Regions from separate parts of the Amycolatopsis sp. Poz14 genome, predicted to be linked through region 2. Evidence: riboswitches for the same ligand, from Rfam matches in the RefSeq annotation. Region 2 holds a riboswitch; each other region holds the start of a gene.
The links. A riboswitch is a leader RNA that binds a small molecule or an ion and turns the genes downstream of it on or off. The one in region 2 is predicted to bind S-adenosylmethionine.

Region 1 (7,536 bases), 550 kb from region 2:
CACGAGCCCGAGGCCGATCGCCCAGCCGACCGAGCGCAGCCTGCGCGAGATCCACACGATCGCGATCACGACGCCGATCGCGACCAGCGCGAGCACCCACGTCATGCCGGTCGCCATCGAGAACGCGGCGCCCGGGTTGCGGATGACCTGCAGGTAGATCAGCCCGCCGAGGATCGGCTTGGGCTCCTTGCCCTCGAGGTTCGCGACCACGAGGTTCTTCGTGATCAGGTCGATCGCCCACAGCAGCGCCGCGACCGCGAACACCACCCAGACCCGCCGCTTGGGCAGCGGCGCGCCGTCCCCGGCGGCCTCCTGCTCAGGCGGTTCCGCAGACGGCTCGACCTCGGACTCGGACGGCGAAGGATCGGTGCTCACACCCCCATTGTCCACAACCGCGCCCGAGCAGGTCACAGCGGCCGAATTCAGTCGCCCCGGAGGCCCCTCGCCCGCCATCATCGCTGCCATGCCCGCCGAGATCCCCGCCCCCGCCGCGGCCGCGGCCTGGATCGCCCTCGACCTCTCCCCCACGAGCGACCTCCCCCTCTGGGCCGCCCACTGGCTGGCCGACGGCGAGGACGGCGAGCACCTGCGTCACCTGGCGGGGCTGTCCCGCAGCGAACCGCGGGAAATCCACGACGTGCAGGAGGCCGCGCTAGCGGACTGCCGCACGCCCATTCCTGCGGTGGCCGACGCAGCTGAAGCCGCGTTCACTCATCTGGCCCGGCTGTTCCTCAACGGCCATCTCAGCGAACGCGGCCTGCTGAACGACCTGCACGCGGACTGTGTTTGATGGCGTCGGCTCCGCCGCCGCGGCGGGATCGCCCTTAAGCCGACGTTTGGGCTGAGCGACGCGAGGGGCCTTCGGCCTGTCACGCCGCTCAGCCCAAACGTCGGCGCGATCCCGCGTTGTGGTCACGTTTCCTGTCGCGCCAGTCCCAGCACCCGCCCCGTCAGGCGCAGAACGGCGGCAGCTCCCGCGGGTCCCCGACCGGTGCCCACCGCCCGTCCACCTTCGCGTACTCCCAGCGGGCTCCCCGGGCGACGATCCGCCGCAGCGCCAGCACCAAGCGGTCGACGTGTTCCTCGGTGCTCCCCAGCCCGAGGCTCACCCGGACCGCCTGCTGGCCTTCGCTTCCGGCTTCCCTGATCAGCCGCCGGGCCGCCACGTGCGCGCAGAACGCCCCGTCCCGCACGCCGATTCCGTACTCGGCCGAGAGCACCGCGGCCAGCCACCCGGGCTCGAACCCGTCGACCACGAAGCTCACCGTGCCGACCCGGTCCACCGGCGCGTCGAAGAACCGCAGCTCGGCGAAACCCGGCAGGCTCTCAAGCCCCTTGCGCAACCGATCCAGCAACGCGGCCTCGTGCGAACCCACAGCATCCCACTGAGCCGCCAGCTGCTCGCAAGCCACCCCGAGCGCATACACGCCAACGGTATTCGGCGACCCGGCCTCGTGCCGCTCCTCGCCGCTGTTCCACACCACGGCTTCCTCGGTCACCAGCTTCGTAGCGCCACCACCGGCCAGGTACGGCTCGGCCGCCCGCAACCAGTCGCTGCGCCCGATCAGCGCACCGGCCCCGAAGGGCGCGTACAGCTTGTGCCCGGACAGCGCGACATAGTCAACATCCAGCTCCCGCAACGAAATCTGCCGGTGCGGAGCGAGCTGCGCGGCGTCGAGGGCCACCCGGGCGCCGTGTTTCCGGGCCACCGCAGCGATCTCGGCCACCGGCAGCAGCTCGCCGGTCACATTGGACGCACCGGCGACGACCACCAACCGCGGCCCCTGCGGGCATTCCGCGAGCGCTTCGTCCACAACGGACACTGCGGCGAGCCGGGTCCGCGGCAGCTGCACGCGCCGGACGTTCGGGCCGCGCCACGGCAGCAAGGCCGCGTGGTGCTCGCTGTCGAAAACCACCACGGAAGTCTTGCGCGGCAACGCTTTCGCCAGCAGGTTGAACGCGTCAGTGGTGTTGCGGGTGAAGATCACCGAGTCGCCGTTGCGCGCGTCCACGAACCGGCGCAGCACGTCGCGCGTCCGCTCGTAAAGCCGCGTCGAGACCTGCGAAGCGAAGCCCGCGCCGCGGTGCACGCTGGCGTACCAGGGAAGGAACTCGTCGACCGCCGAACGCACCGCGTCCAGACACGGCGCGCTCGCCGCGTGGTCGAGGTTGGCGTAGCCGATGTCGCCGCCGGTGACCAGCGGGACCCGCAGCGTCGCACCGGCGACAGCGGGAACGGCAGCGGCAACAGTTTCCGTGGACCGGTCGAGTGCGAGAGTCATGACGGCGCCTCCTCGGCGTTCCGGGGGACCCCCGGCGAGGGGCCCGCGCTTGCCCGCCGCACTGCGCGACCGGCCTGGTCCTCACCCGGGGCACCCCACCGCGGTAGGAGGGTTGCCGGCCAGCAAGCCGGGGCTTCGCGCTGGCACTCATGACCTGGAACCGAAGATAGCGGACGACCCCCGGGAGAAACCAGACCCGTCTCGTGATCTGAGACGGCAGTCACAGGGTGCGTCCACAAAGGACAGAAGATCAGGCTCCGGATTCCCCGTGCCAGCGCGCGAGGCGGCCGGCCCGGTCGACGGCCCGGATGCGCCGTTCGGTCGCGTCGCGGTCAGCGGCGGTCGTGACCACCAGAAGCTGGTCCTCGACCTGCAAGCGGCTCGTTTTCTGCGGGGTGAAGCCCGTCCCGCCGCGCACCACGAGGCTGACCGTCGCCCCGGCGGGCAGCCGCAGCTCCGACAGGTACACGCCGTGCAGCTTCGACCCCTTCTGGATGCGCACCTGCAGCAGTTCGGCGCCGAGCTCGTCGAGCGGGGCGGCGTCGACCTCGATCTCGTGCGCCTGCGTCGCCTTCGCCAGCCCGAGGATCCGCGCGAGCGGGCTGAGCGTCGCGCCCTGCAGCACGGTGAGCACGATGACGAGCACGAAAACCGCGTCCACGAGCCGTTGCGCACCGGGCACGCCCTCGGACAGCGGGATCATCGCGAGCACGATCGGCACCGCACCGCGCAGCCCCGCCCAGGACAGGAACGCCTGATCCCGCCACGGCAAACGGAACGGCAGCAGCGACAGGACCACCGACAGCGGCCGGGCGAGCAGCAGCACCACCGCGCCCGCGACCAGGCCGGGGATGAGCGTTTCGAGCAGCCGGGTCGGCGACGCGAACAGGCCGAGCAAGACGAACAGCCCGATCTGCGCGAGCCAGCCGAGCCCTTCGGCGAACGACAGGGTGTCCGACCGGTGCGGGAGCTTGGAATTCCCCAGCACCAGGCCGGCGACGTAGGTGGCGAGCAGGCCGGACGCGTGCGCCAGCTGACCCGAGGAGTACGCGAGCACGCACACCGCGACCGTGGCGAGCGGGTAGAGGCCGGTCGCCGGGAGCGCTGCCCGGCGCAGCGCCTGCGCGCCCAGCCAGCCGAACGCGAGGCCGAGCACGAGGCCGGTGAGCAGTTCGTAGACCACCAGCAGCGGCAGCGACCAGTCGACCGCCTCGCCGGACGCGAGCACGACGACCGCGATGTAGGCGGGCGCGTCGTTGATGCCGGATTCCAGTTCCAGCGCGCCGACGAGCCGTTTCCCGACCCCGGCCGTGCGCAGCACGGAGAACACCGCCGCCGCGTCGGTGGACGCGAGAACCGCGCCCCACAGCAGAGCGAGCCGCCAGTCGAGGCCGAGCAGCCAGTGCAATGCCGCGCCGGTGACCGCGATGCTGATCACCACGGCCACTGTGGACAGCAGGATTCCGGGCCCCAGCGAGGGTTTCACCGCGGACCAGCGCGTGGTGAGCCCGCCCTCGGTGAGGATCAGGACGAGCGCGGCGAGCCCGAGGGACTGGGTGAGCGCCGGATTGTCGAAGCGGATGCCGAACCCGGCTTCGCCGAGCACGACGCCGATCCCGAGATACAGCAGCAGCGACGGGAATCCGAGCCGGATGGACACCCGCACCGCGACGACCGAGACGACGAGAACCAGCGCTCCGACGCCCAGCACCAGGGGAAGCTCGTTCACCCTCCGCCTCCCTCCCGGTCGCCCGCAGGCGTCCAGAATAGTGAGGCAGTGTCCGGTTCCCGAGCGCGCACCACCGGTCCGGGGGACCTCGCCGGTGTGTTACGAAGCCTCGGCGGCACTCACCGTCGCGAGATCGACACCGAGCGCGGCGAACGGCCCCCGCGCGCCCGGCAGGACGCGGACCGCGCGCTGCTGGTCCCGCGTCAGCCATCCCGCTTCGACCGCCCGCTCCAGCACCGCCGCCGGAACCGCGCCGGCGAGGTGCTCCCGCCGCTCTGTCCAATCCAGACAGTCGCGCAACAGCGGCCGCCGCGGCCGATCCGGCACCGCGACACCGAGATCGGCCAGCACGTCGCGTCCGGAGTCGGTGAGCGCGAGCCCGTCCGACACGTCGATCAGGCCCCGCTCGACCATCCCGTCCCGCAAGGCGACGCCGAGGGTCCCGGCGAGATGGTCGTAGCAACTGCGCGCGAACGACAAACGCTGCACCCGCAACGAAGTCCGGAGCCCGGACGGCCGTTTCAGTTCGGCATGCTGCGCCAGATGCTCGATCAGCTCCGCGACCCGCGGATTCGCGAGCCGCACGTACGCGTGCCGCCCCTGCTTCACCCGGGCGACGAACCCGGCCTCGGCCAGCCGCGTCACGTGCTCGCTGGCCGTCGACACCGCGATCCGCGCCGCGGCGGCCAGTTCGCCGACCGTCCAGGCCCGGCCGTCGAGCAGGGCGAGACACATGGTCGCGCGGCTCGGGTCGGCGAGCACGGCGGCGACCTCGGCCAATGCGACGGTTTCCATGTGCCCACGGTAGAGCGGGGACGCTTCGGCCGCGGCCGAAGTGAGGTTTCTCGGCAGCCGCGGCGTGCGTCCTGGTTGCCGCGATGCGCGGCAACCAGCACCGGCCGGATCACGCCCATCGGACCGGGACAGCTTCACGCATCTCGCTCGCGGAGCTGGCGCGGTTGCGAGGTCCGTGAAGGGCTCCTTGAGGGAATCAGATTCCTTCAAGGAGCCCTTCACGGACTTTCAACGGGAGAGGAACCCGCCGCACACCCGCGCTGCTGAGTCCCTACAGCGCGTCGAGGAACTTGGCGCCCAGCGAGACGGCCGGTTTGGAGTCGTTGGCTCCCTCCAGGAACACCGCGAACGCCAGGTCGCCGCGGTAGCCGACGAACCAGCCGTGTGCCTCCGCGCCGTCGCCGAACTGCGCGGTGCCGGTCTTGCCGAACACCGGGCCGGAGTGTGCCAGGCCGGTCGCTGTGCCGCCGGTGACGACCTCGCGCATCATCCCGCGCAGCGCCGCCAGGACCGGGCCGGACGGCGGGTGGTAGCCGGTGTTGACCTTGGTGCCGTCCTCCCACAGCCGCGGCACGACCGCGCGCCCGGACGCCGCGGTCGCCGCCATCACCGCCGCGCCCATCGGGCTGACCTGCACCTTTCCCTGGCCGATGCCGTCCTCGACCTGTTCGTCCGCGTTCGCCGCCGGGTCGACGCGGCCCATCTCGGTGGACAGGCCCTCGATCGAGAAGTCGGCGTTGAGGCCGAACTGGGTGGCCGCCTTCGCGAGCCCGTCGGCGGGCAGCTGCGACGCGAGCCGGGCGAACGTGGTGTTGCAGGACTTCGCGAACGCCTTGTGCACGGTCGTCGTGCCGAGGTCGAACCCCTCGTTGGAGAGCGTGCGGGTGCCGATCCGGTCGGTCAGCGGGCACGGAACTGTGGAATCCGGCGTGACGATCCCGGCCTCCAGTGCCGCGGTCGCGGTGACGATCTTGAACGTCGACCCCGGCGCGTACTGGCCGCTGAACGCCGACGCGGCGTTGGTGACGCTGGCGTTCTGCGCCACCGCGAGCAAGTCGCCGGAGGACGGCTGGATGGCGACCAGGACAGCCTTGCCGTGATACCCGTCGACGGCGGCCTGAGCCGCGTTCTGCGTCGCGACGCTGAGCCCGGTGGCGGCCGGTTTGTGGTCTCCTTCGGGGTTCCCGAACAGCGCTTCGAGGTTCTTGCCCGAGGCGTCCACGCGCTCGACCGCGAACGCTTCGGACGACTGCCCGTGCCCGGTGAGCGCAGAACGGAGCAGCGGGAACGCCTTGTCGTCAGCCAGCTTCAGTCCCCCGCCGCCGGAGACGACGAGCGGTTTGCCGTCGCGGTCGACGACCGCCGGGACATCCGAGGACGCGATCGCCAGCCGCTGCCCCGCTTCCAGCTTGGGGTGCAGCACCGTCGGAGCCCAGTGGACCCGCCACTTGCCCTGCGCCTGGACGAGCCCGAGGCTGCCGGTGTACGTCCAGACGTGGCCCGACCCGAGGTTCCAGGTGATCGTGTAGCCGGCGGTGGCCTTGTCGCCCTGCGCCGCGCCGACGTCGCCGAGCTTCGCGGTCAGTTCCTTGGGCTTGAGCGTCGCCCACGCGTCCTGCAGTGCGGTAGAGGCGTCCATCGGAGCGTCGGTGGCTTTGCTGGCGGCGTCGGCGTCCTTCCCCGCGAAAGCGAGCAGGTATGTGCGGGCCGCCGACGTCGGGTCGCTCGGCTCCGCGGCCGTCGAGGCCGGCTCCGTGCCTGGTGAGGCCGCTGTCGTTCCGCTGCCGTTGAGCAGCACGACCGCGGCCACGACGATCGCGACCACGACCAGCGCGCCCCCGATCAGCACGCCCTTCTTCCCGGCAGGACTCACCGTCGCCTCCCCCTCGCCCACGCGGTCCGCCCGCGTCCGTGGCTCAGCTTGCCCATCGCATCGCGGGACCGGGCGTTACCTCGGGGAACGCGACGGATTCGTGATCAACGCCGGGCCGTATAGGTCGTTATACAGTCTGGTCAGCCGCCCGGCGGGCGCGTTGCCAGCAGATCCCGGCCACGACCAGCGCCGCCACGAGGACGCCTGAGCTGATCAGCTGGATCCGGGCGTCGGCGTCGCCGGTCATCACCGCCAGGATCGCGATCATCGCGGCGAGCGTCGCCCAGGTCAGGCACGGGAAGCCCCACATGCGCACGGTCAGGCTCTCCGGCGCGGTGCGTTCCAGCTGCTTGCGCACCCGCAACTGCGTGCAGGCGACCAGGATCCACACGATCAGCAGCACCGAGCCGACCGCGTTGAGCAGGTACTGGAAGACGGTGTCCGGCCAGAGCGCGTTCAGCGCCACGGCGACGAACCCGAAGAGCACCGAAGCCGCGACCGCGAAGACGGGTACGCCGTTGCGGTCCACTTTGGTCAGTGCGCGCGGGGCGTGGCCGCGTTGCGCCAGCGAGTACACCATGCGGGCCGCGCCGTACATGTTGGTGTTCAGCGTGGACAGCAAGGCGAACAGCACGACCACGTTCATGATCTGCCCGGTCGCCGGGATCCCGATCCGCTCGAGCACCGCGGCGAACGGGCTCTGTCCGATGTGGACACTCGACCACGGCAGCAGCGACACGATGACCAGCATGGAACCGATGTAGAACACCGAAATCCGCACGACCGCGTTGCGGACCGCCTTGCCGACCGCGTGCGCCGGGTCGTCGGATTCGGCGGCCGCGATGGTCACCACTTCC
Region 2 (7,536 bases):
ACCGCGTTTCGGGCCGCGCTCGACGCAGGCGCGGACGCGGTCGTGTCCGTGCACCTGTCGAGCGAGCTGTCCGGCACCTGGGAAGCCGCAGTGCTGGCAGCGGAAGAAGTCGGCTCGGACCGGGTGCGTGTCGTCGATTCCCGCACCACAGCGATGGGTTTGGGATTCGCTGCCCTGCACGCCGCGGACGCCGCCGCTTCCGGAGCCAGCCCGGCGGAAGTCGAAGAGGTCGCGACGAAAGCGGCCGAACGATCGTCGACGTTGTTCGTGGTAGAGACGTTGGAACACCTGCGCCGCGGCGGCCGGATCGGCTCGGCCGCGGCGTTGCTCGGCACCGCGCTCGCGGTGAAACCGGTGCTGCACATGTCCGACGGCCGGATCCTGCCGCTGGAGAAAGTGCGCACGATGAACCGCGCGATCGGGCGATTGGTCGAGTTGTCCGTGCAGGCGGCGGGTACCGGACCGGTCGAGTTGGCAGTGCATCATCTCGCCTCGCCAGAGCGGGCCGTCGAATTGGCGAACCGGCTCGAGGAAGCGATCCCAGGGTGCGCCGGGGGATGCGTGGTGTCGGAGATCGGCGCGGTCATCGGCGCGCACACTGGACCTGGCGTGCTCGGCGTGGTCGTGCAGCGCGCCTAGCTGGTTTCCTGGTTGCCGAATCGCGCGAGCAGGTGCCAGACGCGTTTGAGGTCTTGCTCGTCGTGGCCAGCGGCTTTCCCGAGTATTCGTGGATCGAGACGCCCTTCCTCGGCGAGTTCGGCACCGAGTGCGGTGAACTCCCGCTACGACGGTTCCGCTGGCCCACCAGCCGCCATCGTGGCGACGTGGGCGACCGCGCGTTCCCAAGCCTCCACTCGAATCACGGCCAAGACATCGTGATCGTGCGCTCGAAGGTGAGGTATCCGGCGCGCCGGAACGCGTTCGCCATCGGGACGTTGCCGAGATGTGTCGCCGTTCGGATGCGAGGAACGTCTTGTGCAGCAAGAATTCTGGTGCCCTCGGCGAGAATTTCGCCGAGGTAGCCATTGCCGCGATGCTCGGGCAGCGTGGCGACTCGCCATGCGGTAGGGCGCCAATTCGTCCTCGTAGTGCCGGATTACCGCTGCACGGGCGGACATCCGGGTCAGGTCGTCGCGGCTGTGCGCGTCGAGCGTTCCGTCCAAGCCGCGGATCTCTCGGAAGACCAGGCGGTTTGCGGCGGCGCGACCGGAGTCCGTGGCCGCCACTTGAAGCGCAACCGCTCGGCGAGCAGTCGCGCGCGGGTCTGTTCGAGCGCGCCCATCCGGTCTTCGACCGCGCTTCGGGTCTCGGCTTTTCCTCGCCAGTCAACGGGAATCATCCGGTTGCAGACCGGAGACCGGGTGCTGGCGGACGAGCGCGCCGGACGCGAACGCTTTTCGATCACCGGTGCCGCGCGCCAAACCCGCCAGTATGACCGCGTGCCCCGACAAAATCCGGCGCGGCACCTGCGCTGAAGGCCGAGTTGTCCCCAAGGGGCGGGTTGTCCACAGATCGCGCGGAACCCGCTCGCAGTCGGACCGGCCGACGCCTAGCGTCGATCGTGTGTTCGAGCCCTCCGCCCGAGACCAGGGCACTCCCGTCAACGTCAGGCTCACCTGGCTGGCCGACCAGCTGGCCGCGGTCCCGCACCTCAGCGGACCCGGCAGCGGGCCGGTCCGCCGCTGGCTGCCCCTCGGCCGTGCGGGCCGGTCGGCGCGCAGCCGGGCGAGTGTGTCGGCAACTGCAGACAGCCAGGAGGTGCCCGGCGGGGAACCGGATCCTCGCCTGCCCACAGGCATGGACGGCGCGGCGGTCCACTCAAGGCGGCACTCTCGCGCAGCGGGTCCGGACACTGAGCTGTCTGCAGTTGCGGACAATGCACCGCTATTGGGCGGCCAGCTGGCGGACGGTACGCCGCTCTTGCGGCCCACGGGTCGCAAAGCCCGGTTGTCTGCACTGGCCGACAACCCACCCCCGCCGGAAAGCCCCTTGCCCGGCGGCAAACTGGTCCGCAGTTGGCTGCCAGAACACATCGAAAACCGCCTGTCCCGGCGCTGGCTCCCCGGTTCGACCGGCCTGCCCGGATTTCTGGGCCGCCGGGGAATGATCTTCGCCCTGGCATTGCTGGCAGCCGCCGCCGTCATTGCCGGAGGCCTGGCCATCTTCGGCCGCTCGCCCGCAGCCGAGATCGCCCCGCCGCTCCCGACTGCCCGTGCGCAGGTGCCGCACGCGTCGAAGACCAACGAGAGCCTGGTAATCAGCGTAGTCGGCCATGTGCGCTCTCCAGGCCTGGTCACCGTGCCGTCGGGTTCCCGCGTCGCCGACGCCCTCCGCGCGGCCGGGGGTGCCAACCCGGGCGTCGACCTGACCACGCTGAACCTCGCCCGCAGACTCACCGACGGCGAGCAGCTGGCGGTCGGCGTCCCAGCCGCGCAAGCGGCACCGGTCGGTTCAGGAGCCGCAGCCAGCAAGATCGACCTGAACTCCGCGACCGCCGAACAACTCGACAGCCTCCCAGGCGTCGGCGAGGTCACCGCCCGGCGCATCACCGACTGGCGCACGCAGCACGGCGGATTCTCGAGTGTGGAACAACTTCGCGACGTCGACGGCATTGGCGAGAGCAAGTTCCAAAAAATCCGCGAGCAGGTGACCGTCGGATGAAGCTGGAAACCGAGGAAACGGCCCGGCGCGACCACGATTTCCGTCTCGTCCCCGCTGCTGTCGCCGGATGGGTGGCCACCCTCGCCGGACTGCAACTCGGCTGGTGGATCGCGACAGCGATCGGTGCCGTAGCGGTGATCGGCGCGGCAGTGCTTCTAGTGCGCGGCCGTGCCAGATACCTCGGTGCCGGGGGAGCGCTGCTGCTGGTCGGACTCATTGCCGCAGTGCCAACCGCTCTGCGGATCCACGACGCATCATCCGACCCGTTGGGAGCCGCTGCCGCACATGGCGTCACAGCGACGCTGCGGGTCGAGATCAGCGAGCGCCCGCGGCCGATCCACCAAGCCGGATACGCCGACCAACAGGCGGGAACCCGGTCAGTGGCGATCCCGGCCCGAGTCGCAACGGCCACAGTGGACGGTCTGCCAGTCGAATCGACCGGCCGGGTTCTGTTGCTGGCACCGGTCGCGGAATGGAATCGTCTGCTGCCCGGCCAGGAGGTGACGACATCCGGTCGTCTCCTGCCCGCACGCGGCGGCGAACTAACCGCAGCAGTCCTCTCCGTGCGGGCCGCGCCAGCAGATATCGGTCCGGCACCGTGGTGGCAGCAAGCCGCCGCAGCTCTGCGGAACAGCTTGCATTCGCTGTGCGCGATCCTGCCGGAGGAACCCGCGGGCCTCCTGCCCGGACTGGTGCTAGGCGACACGAGCGCGTTGCCGCAACGGGTCGAAGGTGAGTTCAAAGCCTCCGGACTCACCCACTTGATGGCAGTGAGCGGTGGCAACCTTGTAATCATCGGCGGAGCCGTACTGCTGCTGTGCCGGTTGGTCCGAGCAGGTCCGAGATTTTCCGCAACAGCGGCTGGAGCCTGCCTAGTGGGATTTCTCGTCCTGGTGGGTCCTGAACCGAGTGTGGTGCGGGCTGGCGTAATGGGCGGCATCGGCCTGCTCGCGCTGGCCCTGGGACGGCGTGGTTCAGCGTTGCCCGCATTGGCCTTCGCCGTTTGTGTACTGGTGGCGTGGGATCCGACGATGGCGGGCAATTTCGGTTTCGCTCTTTCGGTTCTCGCCACGGCAGGGCTGGTGCTGCTCGCGCCGCGCTGGGCAGATTCGTTGGTGCGGCGGGGAGTCCCGCCCGGTTACGCCGAAGGGCTAGCCGTGCCGCTAGCCGCGTTCGTGGTCACCGCTCCCGTCATCGCCGGAATGGCGGGCACGGTCAGCCTGGTTTCGGTCGTGACCAATGTTCTTGCGGCACCAGTGGTCGCGCCGGTCACCGTGCTGGGAGTGCTGGCAACGGTCGTCGGCCCGTGGTGGCCAGGTGCGGGGCATCTGCTGATCCATCTAGCGGATCCGGAAGCCCGATGGCTGATCACCGTCGCCCGGCATGGCGCGAGAGCGCCGGGCGCGGCGCTCTCGTGGCCCGGAGGCTGGTGGGGAGGATTGTGCGTGGCGGTCCTGCTGGTCGCAATCGTGGTGGCGGCGCGGTTTCGCCGGCTGCGGCTGCTAGTGGCGATCGGACTGGTCGTCGTGCTGCTGACAGTCGTGCCGGCCAAAGTCTTGGTGCCTGGCTGGCCGCCGGACGGCTGGGCGATGGTGGAATGCGATGTCGGACAAGGAGATGCGGTCGTCCTGGCCACGGCCGAGCCTGGTCGCGCCGTGGTCGTCGACACCGGGCCGGAGCCAGGGCCGGTCGATGAATGCCTGCGGAGGCTGGGCGTCGAACGGGTGCCGTTGCTTGTGCTGAGTCACCTGCACGCGGACCACATCGGCGGTCTCGCCTCGGTATTCGACGGACGGGCGGTCGGGGCGATCGCGGTAGGGCCAGGGCGTGCGCCCGCGTGGGCGTGGCAGTCGGTCTCCGGCGAAGCGCGGCGTCGCGGCGTGCCACTGGTGCAGTTGAGCGACGGGCAGCGGCTGGAGTGGCCGGGGCTGTCGCTTGAGGTGATCGGTCCGCGCTACGCCACTACCCGTGCACCGGCGTTGCAGGACGGCACGATGATCAACAACAGTTCGGTCGTCCTGCGCGCCGACACCGCGGCTGGCCGGGTTCTGCTGACCGGAGACGTCGAGCTGGCGGCGCAGGCGGATCTGCTTGCCGAGGGCGTCGACCTGCGGGCAGACGTCCTGAAGGTGCCGCATCACGGGTCGAGGTATTCGCTGCCGCAGTTTCTCGCGGCGGTGCGGCCGCGCACGGCGCTGATCAGTGTCGGCGCGGGCAACGGATACGGACATCCGAGCAAGTCCACAGTGGACGTTCTCGGAACGATGGGAGTGCTGGTCACCCGGACCGATATCGACGGGGACACCGCCGTTCTGCCCGGAGGAAGCGGACCGGCGGTGGTGCGCCGGGGCGAGCCGCGGGGTCCGCCGCGGTAGTGCGGCGGACCCCGGGCCGGTGCGTCAGTAGCCGAGTGCCTTGGCGACGGCCGCGGCGGACGGCGGCACGGTGGCCTTCGGGCCGATGTGGTTCTCGACCGCGTCGAGGGTCTTGAGGCCGTCGCCGGTGATGAGGAGGACGGTTTCCGCGTCCGGGTCGAGCTTGCCGGTTTCGACGAGCTTCTTCGCGGTCGCCACGGTGACGCCGCCCGCGGTCTCGGTGAAGATGCCTTCGGTGCGCGCGAGCAGCCGAATGCCTTCGACGACCTCTTCGTCGGTGACGTCCTCGATCGCGCCGCCGGTGCGGTTGACCACGTCGAGCACGTACGGGCCGTCGGCCGGGTTGCCGATCGCGAGCGAACGGGCGATGGTGTCCGGCTTCACCGGCTGGACCACGTCGTGGCCGTTGCGGTACGCGGTGGAGACCGGCGAGCAGCCCGTGGCCTGCGCGCCGAACACCTTGTACGGGCTGGCGTCCACGAGACCGAGCTGGCCCAGCTCGCGGAAACCCTTGTCCACCTTGGTGAGCTGGGAACCGGAGGCGATCGGCACGACGATCTGCTCGGGGATGCGCCAGCCGAGCTGCTCGGCGACCTCGTAGGCGAGCGTCTTCGAGCCCTCGGAGTAGTACGGGCGGACGTTGACGTTCACGAACGCCCACTTCGGGTGCTCGCCGGCCAGTTCGGTGGCGAGCCGGTTCACGTCGTCGTAGTTGCCGTCGACGGCGATCAGGTCGCCGTCGTAGACCGCGGTGGTGAGGATCTTCGCGCGTTCGAGGTTCTTCGGGATCAGCACGACCGACCGCCAGCCGGCGCGGGCCGCCGCGGCGGCGGTCGCGTTGGCCAGGTTGCCGGTCGAGGGACACGCCAGGACCTCGAAACCGAACTCGCGGGCGGCCGCGAGCGCGACGGCGACCACGCGGTCCTTGAACGAGTGCGTGGGGTTGCCGGTGTCGTCCTTGACCCACACGCGCTTGAGGCCGAGCTCCTTCGCGAGCCGGTCGGCGCGCACGAGCCGGGTGCAGCCGGGTTCGGTGTTCGGGGTCTCCTCGACGGTCGAGGGGACGGGAAGGAGTTTCTTGTAACGCCAGATGTTGCGCGGGCCCGCCTCGATGTCCTCGCGGCGGACGCGGCCGAAGTCGTAGGCGACCTCGAGCGGCGAGAAGTCTTCGACGGAGACGAATTCCGGAGCGAGCGGCTGCCGGTGCCCTTCTTCCTTCGACACCAGTTCGACGGCCGGACCGAGGTCGATCGTCTTGTTGGCGGAGGTGGCGCTGAGGGCTGCAGTCATCGCGAGGTTCCTTTCCTCATCTGCCCCGCCGAAGCGGGCCGGAATTGGCACCGTGGTCGTCAGCTACCCCGCGATCGCGGGATGACAGGCTGTACGCCGGTTGCCGGGGCTTCGTCGGGCCGTTCCCTCTGCCCCTCTGGATGAGCGGTATTCGGTTGTCGGAGCGCCGGTGGGCGCGTCCTCGGCTACACCGTACGACATCCCGATCAGCTCGTGCCACGGAGGCGGCCCACATCACCGGAGCGGGCGGCCCGGCGGCCGGGTGAGAAGATGGCCGGGTGACCACCGCACCCGCGCCGCTGCACCTCGTCACGGGCGAGGAAGAACTGCTCATCGAACGGGCTGTGCGAGCGTCCCTCGACGCGGCCAAGGCCGCGGACCCGACGGCCGACCTCACGCGCATGCGGGTGTCCGATCTCACACCGCCTGTGCTGGCCGAGCTGGTGAGCCCGTCGCTGTTCGCCGAGGGGCGCGTGATCGTGCTGGAGTCGGCGCAGGACATCTCGCAGGAGCTGTCCGACGCGGTCCTCGCGTACGTGAAGGCGCCTGCCGACGGCATCGTCCTCGTGGTCGTGCACAGCGGCGGCGGGCGGAGCAAAGCCGCCAAAGCGCTGCCGGGCGCGTTGAAAAAGGCGGGCGCGGAAATCACCGAATGCCCGAAGCTCACCAAACCGGCCGAGCGCGAGGCGTTCGTCCGCAACGAGGTGCGCCGCGCGGGCGGCAAGATCGACGCCGCGGGCCTGATGGCGCTGCTCGACTCGGTCGGCTCGGACCTGCGCGAACTGTCCTCGGCGGCGACGCAGCTGGTCGCCGACACCGGGGGAGTCGTCGACGAGCGGGCGGTCCGCCGCTACCACACCGGACGCGCCGACGTGACCGGCTTCGCGGTGGCCGAGAAGGCCGTCGCGGGCGACCGGGCCGCCGCGATGGAGTCCCTGCAGTGGGCGATGCAACTGGGCGTCCCGCACGTCCTGATCGCCGACGCGCTGGCCGACGCGGTCCGCACGATCGCTCGCGTGTCCGCGGCCGGGCGCGGCAACCCGAACCAGATGGCGGGCGAGCTCGGCATGCCGCCGTGGAAGATCCGCAAGGCGCAAGGGCAGTCCCGGGGCTGGGGCCAGGACGGCCTGGCGACCGCGATGCGCGTCGTGGCGCGGCTGAACGCCGAGGTCAAGGGCGCGGCGGCCGACGCGAACTACGCGCTGCAGCG
Region 3 (7,536 bases), 2.0 Mb from region 2:
GAAAGGGAACGACCCGGTGACTGGTAGTCGGCAGGATGATTCGCGTCTTGACGCGGGTTCGGCGTATTTCTCCTCCTCCGAGTCCTCGGTGGCCGTGCTCGACCGCGAGCTCGAGGACACCGCCTACGGGCAGCTTGACTTCTCCGACGAGCTCCGCGTGACCGAGCAGGACGTGCTCGCCGCGCTGGGGCCGGACGCCGACCTGCTGATGTCGGAAATCGACGTCGACGTCGACGAGCTGATCCGCCTCATCAACGCGGAAACCACGATGCTTCCGCCTCTCGTTCTCCCGGACGAGGTCGAGCAGGACCGCACCGCCTCCCCGCAGGCCAAGAAGGCCGCGGTCGAGGAAGGGCTGCGCGAGGCGACCAAGACCTGGAAGCGCCGCTTCCTCAAGGGTGCCGTGCTCTCGCTGCTGGTCACCGTCGGCGGTGGCGGCGCGGCGGCGCTCGCGATGAACAAGAGCATCACCGTCGACGTCGACGGCCACCAGCAGACCGTGCACAGCTTCGGCGGCACCGTCGGCGACGTGCTCAAGGACGCGGGCCTCTCGGTCGGCGAGCACGACGCGCTTTCGCCCTCGCCGCAGGCGGCGGTCGGCGACGGCGGCGTCATCAAGCTTGAGCGCGGCCGTCAGCTGAACCTCGTCGTGGACGGCGTGTCCCGGCCCTCCTGGGTCCGCGCGACCACGCTCGGCGAGGCGATGAACCAGCTCGGCATGGGCAGCATGCTTTCCCAGGGCGCGTGGACGTCGATGCCGTCGTCCGGCGAACTGCCGCTGGAGGGCTCGACCGTCCAGGTCAAGACCCTCAAGCACATCACGCTTTTCGACGGCACCAACGCGCCGCGCAAGGTGGACACCACCGCGGTGACCACCAAGGAGCTCGCCTCCGACCTGAAGCTGAACCTCGGCCCGGACGACGCGATCGAGGGCGGTCTCGACGTCAGCCTGAAGAACGGCGCCGAGGTCCACGTCAGCCGCATGGGCGTGTCGATGGTCAACCAGGAAGAGACCATCGACCCCGAGGTGCAGAAGGTCGACGACCCGACGCAGCTGCAGGGCCAGCAGAGCGTCGAGGACCCGGGCACGCCGGGCAAGAAGCTGGTGACCTACAAAGTCACGAAGAAAAACGGCGAAGAGATCGCGCGCGAGCACGTCTCGGAGAAGGTCCTCGTCGAGGCCAAGGCCAAGATCATCAAGGTCGGCACCAAGAAGCCGCCGGCCCCGGCCATCGGCGACACCGGCGCGTGGGACCGCATCGCGCAGTGCGAGTCGGGCGGCAACTGGTCGATCAACACCGGCAACGGCTACTACGGCGGCCTGCAGTTCGACCGGCAGACCTGGAACGCCTACGGCGGCCAGCAGTACGCCCCCACCGCCGACAAGGCGACCCGGGAGCAGCAGATCGCGATCGCCGAGAAGGTGCGCGACGCCCGCGGCGGCTACAGCGCCTGGGGCTGCGGCTACAAGGCCTGAGCCACGCTCTGATTTTCCGGCAGGCGGCCGGGAGCCTCGCGCTCCCGGCCGCCTGTTTTCGTCCGTCGCGCCGCCGCTGGGTAGGCTCGTCCGGTGGTGGAACTGCTGGGGCCTGCCGAAATCCGCGGGCTGGCCGACGAACTCGACGTCCGGCCCACGAAGAAACTCGGGCAGAACTTCGTGCACGACCCCAACACGGTCCGCCGCATCGTCGAACTCGGCGGTGTGCAGCCTGGGGACGTCGTCCTGGAGGTCGGACCCGGTCTCGGCTCGCTGACGCTCGGCCTGCTGGCCGCGGGCGCTCAGGTCGTCGCTGTGGAGATCGATCCGGTGCTGGCCGCCCGCCTGCCGCGCACAGTCGCCGAGCGCGCGCCTGAGGCCGCGGACCGGCTGACCGTCGTCGGCGCCGACGCGCTGCGGGTGCGGGCGGCTGACCTGCCGGCTGAGCCGGTGTCGATCGTCGCGAACCTGCCGTACAACGTCGCGGTGCCGGTGGTGCTGCACCTGCTGGCCGAGCTGCCGTCGCTGCGCAGCGGGCTCGTCATGGTCCAGACCGAGGTCGCGGACCGGATGGCGGCCGGGCCGGGCAGCCGCACTTACGGCGTGCCGAGCGTGAAGCTCGCTTGGTACGGGCCCGCGCGCAAGGTGGCCGCCGTGCCGCGCGCGGTGTTCTGGCCGGTGCCGAACGTCGATTCCGCTCTGGTCTCGTTCACCCGGACCGACCCGGTTTCCGGAGTGGATCGGGCCCGGCTGTTCGCGGTGGTCGACGCGGCGTTCTCGCAGCGGCGCAAGACTTTGCGGGCCGCGCTGGCCGGATGGGCTGGTTCTGCCGAGCGGGCTGGCGAGTTGCTCGCCGAGGCGGGGATCGACCCGAAGACGCGCGGGGAGCAGTTGGACGTGCACGCTTTCGCGCGGATCGCGGCTGCCGGAATGTGACCCACCTCCCCCAGGGTGCTCGCCTTGCGACTTCCAACGGCGGTGTCGGAGCAGGTATTCCCTGGTTTCGCTGCGTTCTCCGATGATCTTGTGTCGTCGCTGATTGTGGGTCATCCACAGCCTTCTGGCTACGCTTGGTGATCACGCGAGCACGGCTGAAACAGCCCTCCACCTGTGACGAGCAGCTCGGCATTCGGGGGAGTCGGCCTGCTCCACGCCCGGGATTGTTCCGCAGGGCTGCCCCCAGGTGCTTCGCTTCGCTGACCTATCTCGGCTCGGTCGAGGCCCCGGTGCGCCGCGCGTCGAGGCCCGCGAACCATCGCCCCTTGACAACGAGAAAACTCTTGTTCCACAAAGATCCTTGATCGTCCACAGTGGAACGAACCCGTTCGCCGCCGGTGCCCGTGACGAGCGTTTCGCAGGTCGAGGCACTGTTCGGCGGCCGAGGTTCCGGGCTTCCGGTTTTTGGACGCGGTGTTCCGGTATGCGGGCACCACCAGACGTGTGATCTGCACCAACGCGCTTGCGTTCAGCCAATGGGATCGGCTTTACTCGAAAGCGTCCATCCCGAGCGACTGAGAGACCTGGCTCGCCGAAGTCGCAGCAACCACCCTCCGCAGGGCAGGTGCTACCGCCAGGACCGATGGAGGCTGTTTTCGATGAAGAGGGTCACCCGCCCGCTCCTGCTGACCCGCCGGCGCGTAGTCGACGAAGGTCGCCGCTCGGTATGTGCGTGTCAACGCTCCATGGTCATCGCCTGATCGTTTTTTCCGCAGTTTCTTGCGCCGTCCACAGTGGACGGTAATTCGATGACGCCTGGCGCGCCCGGAATCGGCGCCGCGCCTCGTTTGCCTGGAGCCCTTTCGTGATCACTGTCGAAAACGTGTCCAAGTCCTTTCCCTTCCACGGAAATCGGGTCGCCGCGCTGCGCGATGTGAGTGTCGACGTGCAAGCCGGTTCGCTGTTCGGGGTCGTGGGTCCGTCCGGTTCCGGCAAGTCGACCCTCGCCCGTTGCATCGCGCTGCAGGAGCGCCCCGACCGCGGCGTCGTGCGGCTCGACGGCCTCAACACCGCGACGCTCGACGGCAAGCGGCTGCGGGAGATCCGCCGCCAGCTGGGTGTCGTCGGGACCAAGCCGGAGCTGATCGCCGAGCGCACCATCGCGGGCAACATCGCCAGCCCGCTGGAGCAGCTCGGCGTCGACGGCCCGCAGCGGCGCAGCCGGGTCGGCTCGCTGCTCGACCTTGTCGGCCTCACCGCCCGCGCCGGGCAGAAGCCGGAAGAACTCACCGACGGCCAGCTCCGCCGGGTCGCGGTCGCCAGGGCGCTCGCCGCCGGACCGGCCGTGCTGCTCGCGGACGACCCGACCGCCGGGATCGCGGCCGAGGACGCGGGTGCGGTGCTCGCCGTGCTCGACCGGGCGCGGGCCGAGCTGGGCGTGACGGTGGTCGTCACCACGCCGGACGCGGACGTCGTCCGCCGGGTCTGCGACGACGTCGCGGTGCTCGACAACGGCGCGATCGTCGAGCGCGGCACGGTGCTCGACCTCATCTCGACGCCGGACAGCTGGACCGCGCAGGCGGTGCTGCCGTCGGTCGAGACCTCGCGCGCCCAGTCCGCGAAGTACGACCGCGCGGTCGACGTCGTGCTGATCGGTTTCGCTTCGGTGGGCGCCCTGCTGCCTGAGGCGGCCAGCCGGTTCGACGTGGAGCTCGCCACCATCGGCGGCGGCCTCACCCGCATCGGGGACACCCCGATCGCCCGGTTCCGCCTCGGCGTCCGCGGCGAGCGGGCCGACGCCGCGCTGTCCTGGATCTCTGACCGGGGTGCGCACGTGAGCCAGCCGGCTCGCGGTCCGCAGAGCGTCGTGGCTGCCTGATTTCCCTTTAACTGAGCGGTTTTCCGAGGGCCGTCCCATGCGATGGGGGCGGCCCTCGCCGCGTTCGCGGGACGCGTCGCCCCAGGAATCAGGTCGCCGGGTCAAAGTTTCAGGACAAGTGTCCTGAATTCTGTCCATTGTGGTCGTTCCGGCGCAGGATCTCCGCCAGCTCCGGATCCGCGTGCGTCTCGGCGGTCTGCTTCCACCTCGCCACGAGGGCGGCGAACGGCACCGGGTTGCCGAGGGATTCGGCTCGCTCCAGGGTTTCGGCCAGTTCGCCGACGAATGTCCGTACCTCCTCCGCGGACAGGTACCGCGCCCACGGGAACGCGGCGGGCAGCGCCTCGGCGGCGAGCGCGGCGGTCTCGGCGCTGCGGCGCATCAGTTCCGCGAGGATCGTGACGGTCGCCGAAAACCCGGCCGCCGCCTGTTCGGCGCGCTCGGCGGTCACGAGCAGCAGATCGGGTTTGTCCTTCTCCCGTCGGCGAATCCGGACCGAACGGGTCGGCGAACTTTCGAGCCGGTCGGTGACCCGGCGCGGGTGCAGGGACAGCTCGGACAGGTTGACCTCCGGCGCGCGCATAGTTCCAAAGTAGTTCCAAATTAGTCCGGATGGCCACTCCGGAGCGACGGTTGGGGGAACTTCCGTGCCGACGTTTTCTCCTGGCGACACCTGGTCAGCGCCAGCCACGTAGGCTGGACGGGTGCTCGCCGTCGTACCACCACCAGTCACCGTCCGGGTCCCGGCCAAGGTCAACCTGCACCTGGCCGTCGGCGACCTGCGGGCGGACGGGTTCCACGAGCTGGTCACCGTCTTCCAGGCGCTTTCGCTCACCGACGAGGTGACCGTCGCCGCCACCGACGAGCCAGGGCTCGAGGTGTACGGCGAGGGGGAGCGCACGGTGCCCACCGACGGCGCCAACCTCGCCTGGCGCGCGGCGCGCGAGCTGGCCTCCTACGCCGGACGGCCGGACGCGGATGAGCCGAAGGTGCGAATCGTGCTGCGCAAGGGCATTCCGGTCGCCGGCGGCATGGCGGGCGGGAGCGCGGACGCGGCGGCGGCGCTGGTCGGGCTCTCGTCGCTCTGGAAGCTCGACATCACCCGCGACGAGCTGGCCACCATCGCCGGCCGGCTGGGCAGTGACGTGCCCTTCGCGCTGTACGGCGGCACTGCGCTCGGCACCGGCCGCGGCGAGCAGCTCGTTCCGGTGCTCGCGCGCCACACGTTCCACTGGGTGCTCGCCTTCGACGAGGAAGGCCTGTCCACGCCCAAGGTGTTCGGCGAACTCGACCGGCTGCGCGCCGACGGCAAACCGCCGCGGATCGGGTCGCACACGCCGGTCGTGGAGGCGCTCGCGTCGGGTGATCCTCGCCAACTAGCCCTGTTGCTCGGCAACGACTTGCAGGCGGCCGCGGTGTCGCTGCGGCCCGGCCTGCGCCGCACGCTGCGCGCCGGGGTGAACGCGGGCGCGCTCGCCGGCTGCGTGTCCGGCTCCGGGCCGACGTGCGCGTTCCTGTGCTCCGACGCGGAAACCGCGGTCGAGGTGGCCGCTGAGCTGTCCGGCGCGGGAGTGTGCCGGACGGTGCGGGTCGCGCACGGCCCGGTGCCGGGGGCCCGGGTGGTCGGCGGCGACGACGCCCCGCGCAACGCGCCGCCGCGCGTGCACGCCTGAAAGCTCGAATCAACAGTCCACAGTGGAAAGGATCCGGATGGCCAACCTGGTCAACCTGGAATCGGTGAGCAAGTCCTACGGCGTGAAGCCGTTGCTGGACAACGTTTCCCTCGGCGTCGCCGAGGGGCAGCGCATCGGCGTCGTCGGGCTCAACGGCGGCGGCAAGACGACGCTGCTCGAAGTCCTTTCCGGACTGAGCGAGCCGGATTCCGGCCGGGTGAGCCAGGTGCGCGACCTGCGGATGGCGGTGGTCACCCAGCGCACCGAACTGCCCGCGGGCAGCACGGTCGGCGACGTGGTGCTGCAGCGCTACGGGGCCGAGCACGAATGGGCCGCCGACGCGCGCGTCCGGTCTATTGTGGACGGTCTGGGCATCACCGCGATCGGCCTCGAGACCCCGACCGCGAACCTGTCCGGCGGCGAACGCCGCCGCGTCGCGCTGGCCGCCGCGCTGACCGGCGAACTGGACCTCGTGGTGCTCGACGAGCCCACCAACCACCTTGACGTCGAAGGCGTGCGCTGGCTCGCCGACCATCTGCTGGGCCGCCGGATCGCGGTCGTGGTCGTGACCCACGACCGGTGGTTCCTCGACACCGTCGCGAGCCTCACCTGGGAGGTCGCGAACGGCCGGGTCGAGCAGTACGAAGGCGGTTACGCCGACTGGATTTTCGCGCGCGCCGAACGCGCCCGCCTCGCCGCGACCGCGGAGGAGAAGCGGCAGAACCTGGCGCGCAAGGAATTGGCGTGGCTGCGGCGCGGACCGCAGGCGCGTTCCTCGAAGCCGCGGTACCGCGTCGAAGCCGCCGAGGCGCTGATCGCCGACGTGCCGCCGCCGCGCGATTCGGTGGAGCTGATGGCGTTCGCGAAACGCCGGCTCGGCAAGACGGTGCTGGAGCTGGAAGACGCGTCGCTGCGGGTCGGCGACCGGACCTTGCTCGACCACGTCACGTGGCGGATCGGCCCTGGCGACCGGATCGGTCTCGTCGGCGTGAACGGCTCCGGCAAGACCACGCTGCTGAAGCTGCTGGGCGGCGACGTCGAATCGCCGACCGGACGGCGGGTGCAGGGCAAGACGGTCGCGCTCGCGCACCTGCGCCAGGAACTCGACGACCTGCCCGCCGATCTTCGCGTGCTGCAAGCGATCGAGCAGATCTCCGGCCGCGTCGTGTTCGGCAAGCAGGAGATGACCGCGTCGCAGCTCGGCGAGAAGCTCGGGTTCCCGGCGGCTCGGCAATGGACGCCGGTCGGCGACCTGTCCGGTGGCGAACGCCGCCGGCTGCAGCTGTGCCGGTTGCTGATGGCCGAGCCGAACGTGCTGCTGCTGGACGAGCCGACGAACGACCTGGACATCGACACCCTGCAACAGCTCGAAGACCTGCTCGACGGCTGGCCGGGCACGATGGTGGTGGTCTCGCACGACCGGTACCTGGTCGAGCGCGTCTGCGACGCCACGTACGCGCTTCTCGGCGACGGCAAGGTCACCCACCTGCCGGGCGGAATCGAGGAGTACCTGCAGCGCCGCGCCCGCGCGAAGGAGGCCGCGCCGCGTCGCGAGGCGCCTCCGGCGGAGA

Region 1: linked by a shared signal. The riboswitch ahead of FKO37_RS20555 (aminotransferase class V-fold PLP-dependent enzyme) and the one ahead of thrC (threonine synthase) in region 2 are both predicted to bind S-adenosylmethionine.
Region 3: linked by a shared signal. The riboswitch ahead of FKO37_RS08895 (ATP-binding cassette domain-containing protein) and the one ahead of thrC (threonine synthase) in region 2 are both predicted to bind S-adenosylmethionine.

The regions. Positions count from the first base shown of each region.
Region 1 covers NZ_JACLHD010000001.1:4,303,274-4,310,809, reverse strand. Annotated here, with positions in the region: gene lspA (signal peptidase II) at 1-375, opposite strand, end outside; gene FKO37_RS20560 (hypothetical protein) at 464-790, shown strand; gene FKO37_RS20555 (aminotransferase class V-fold PLP-dependent enzyme) at 951-2,282, opposite strand; SAM riboswitch class IV at 2,323-2,437, opposite strand; gene FKO37_RS20550 (potassium/proton antiporter) at 2,533-4,011, opposite strand; gene FKO37_RS20545 (helix-turn-helix transcriptional regulator) at 4,111-4,806, opposite strand; gene FKO37_RS20540 (penicillin-binding transpeptidase domain-containing protein) at 5,078-6,679, opposite strand; gene FKO37_RS20535 (amino acid permease) at 6,807-7,536, opposite strand, start outside.
Region 2 covers NZ_JACLHD010000001.1:3,755,132-3,762,667, forward strand. Annotated here, with positions in the region: gene FKO37_RS18045 (DegV family protein) at 1-639, shown strand, start outside; gene FKO37_RS18050 (hypothetical protein) at 1,089-1,475, shown strand; gene FKO37_RS18055 (ComEA family DNA-binding protein) at 1,888-2,661, shown strand; gene FKO37_RS18060 (ComEC/Rec2 family competence protein) at 2,658-5,036, shown strand; gene thrC (threonine synthase) at 5,061-6,326, opposite strand; SAM riboswitch class I at 6,340-6,473, opposite strand; gene holA (DNA polymerase III subunit delta) at 6,605-7,536, shown strand, end outside.
Region 3 covers NZ_JACLHD010000001.1:1,782,573-1,790,108, forward strand. Annotated here, with positions in the region: gene FKO37_RS47395 (resuscitation-promoting factor) at 17-1,477, shown strand; gene rsmA (16S rRNA (adenine(1518)-N(6)/adenine(1519)-N(6))-dimethyltransferase RsmA) at 1,571-2,413, shown strand; SAM riboswitch class I at 2,973-3,063, shown strand; gene FKO37_RS08895 (ATP-binding cassette domain-containing protein) at 3,279-4,292, shown strand; gene FKO37_RS08900 (hypothetical protein) at 4,402-4,875, opposite strand; gene FKO37_RS08905 (4-(cytidine 5'-diphospho)-2-C-methyl-D-erythritol kinase) at 4,997-5,965, shown strand; gene FKO37_RS08910 (ABC-F family ATP-binding cassette domain-containing protein) at 6,003-7,536, shown strand, end outside.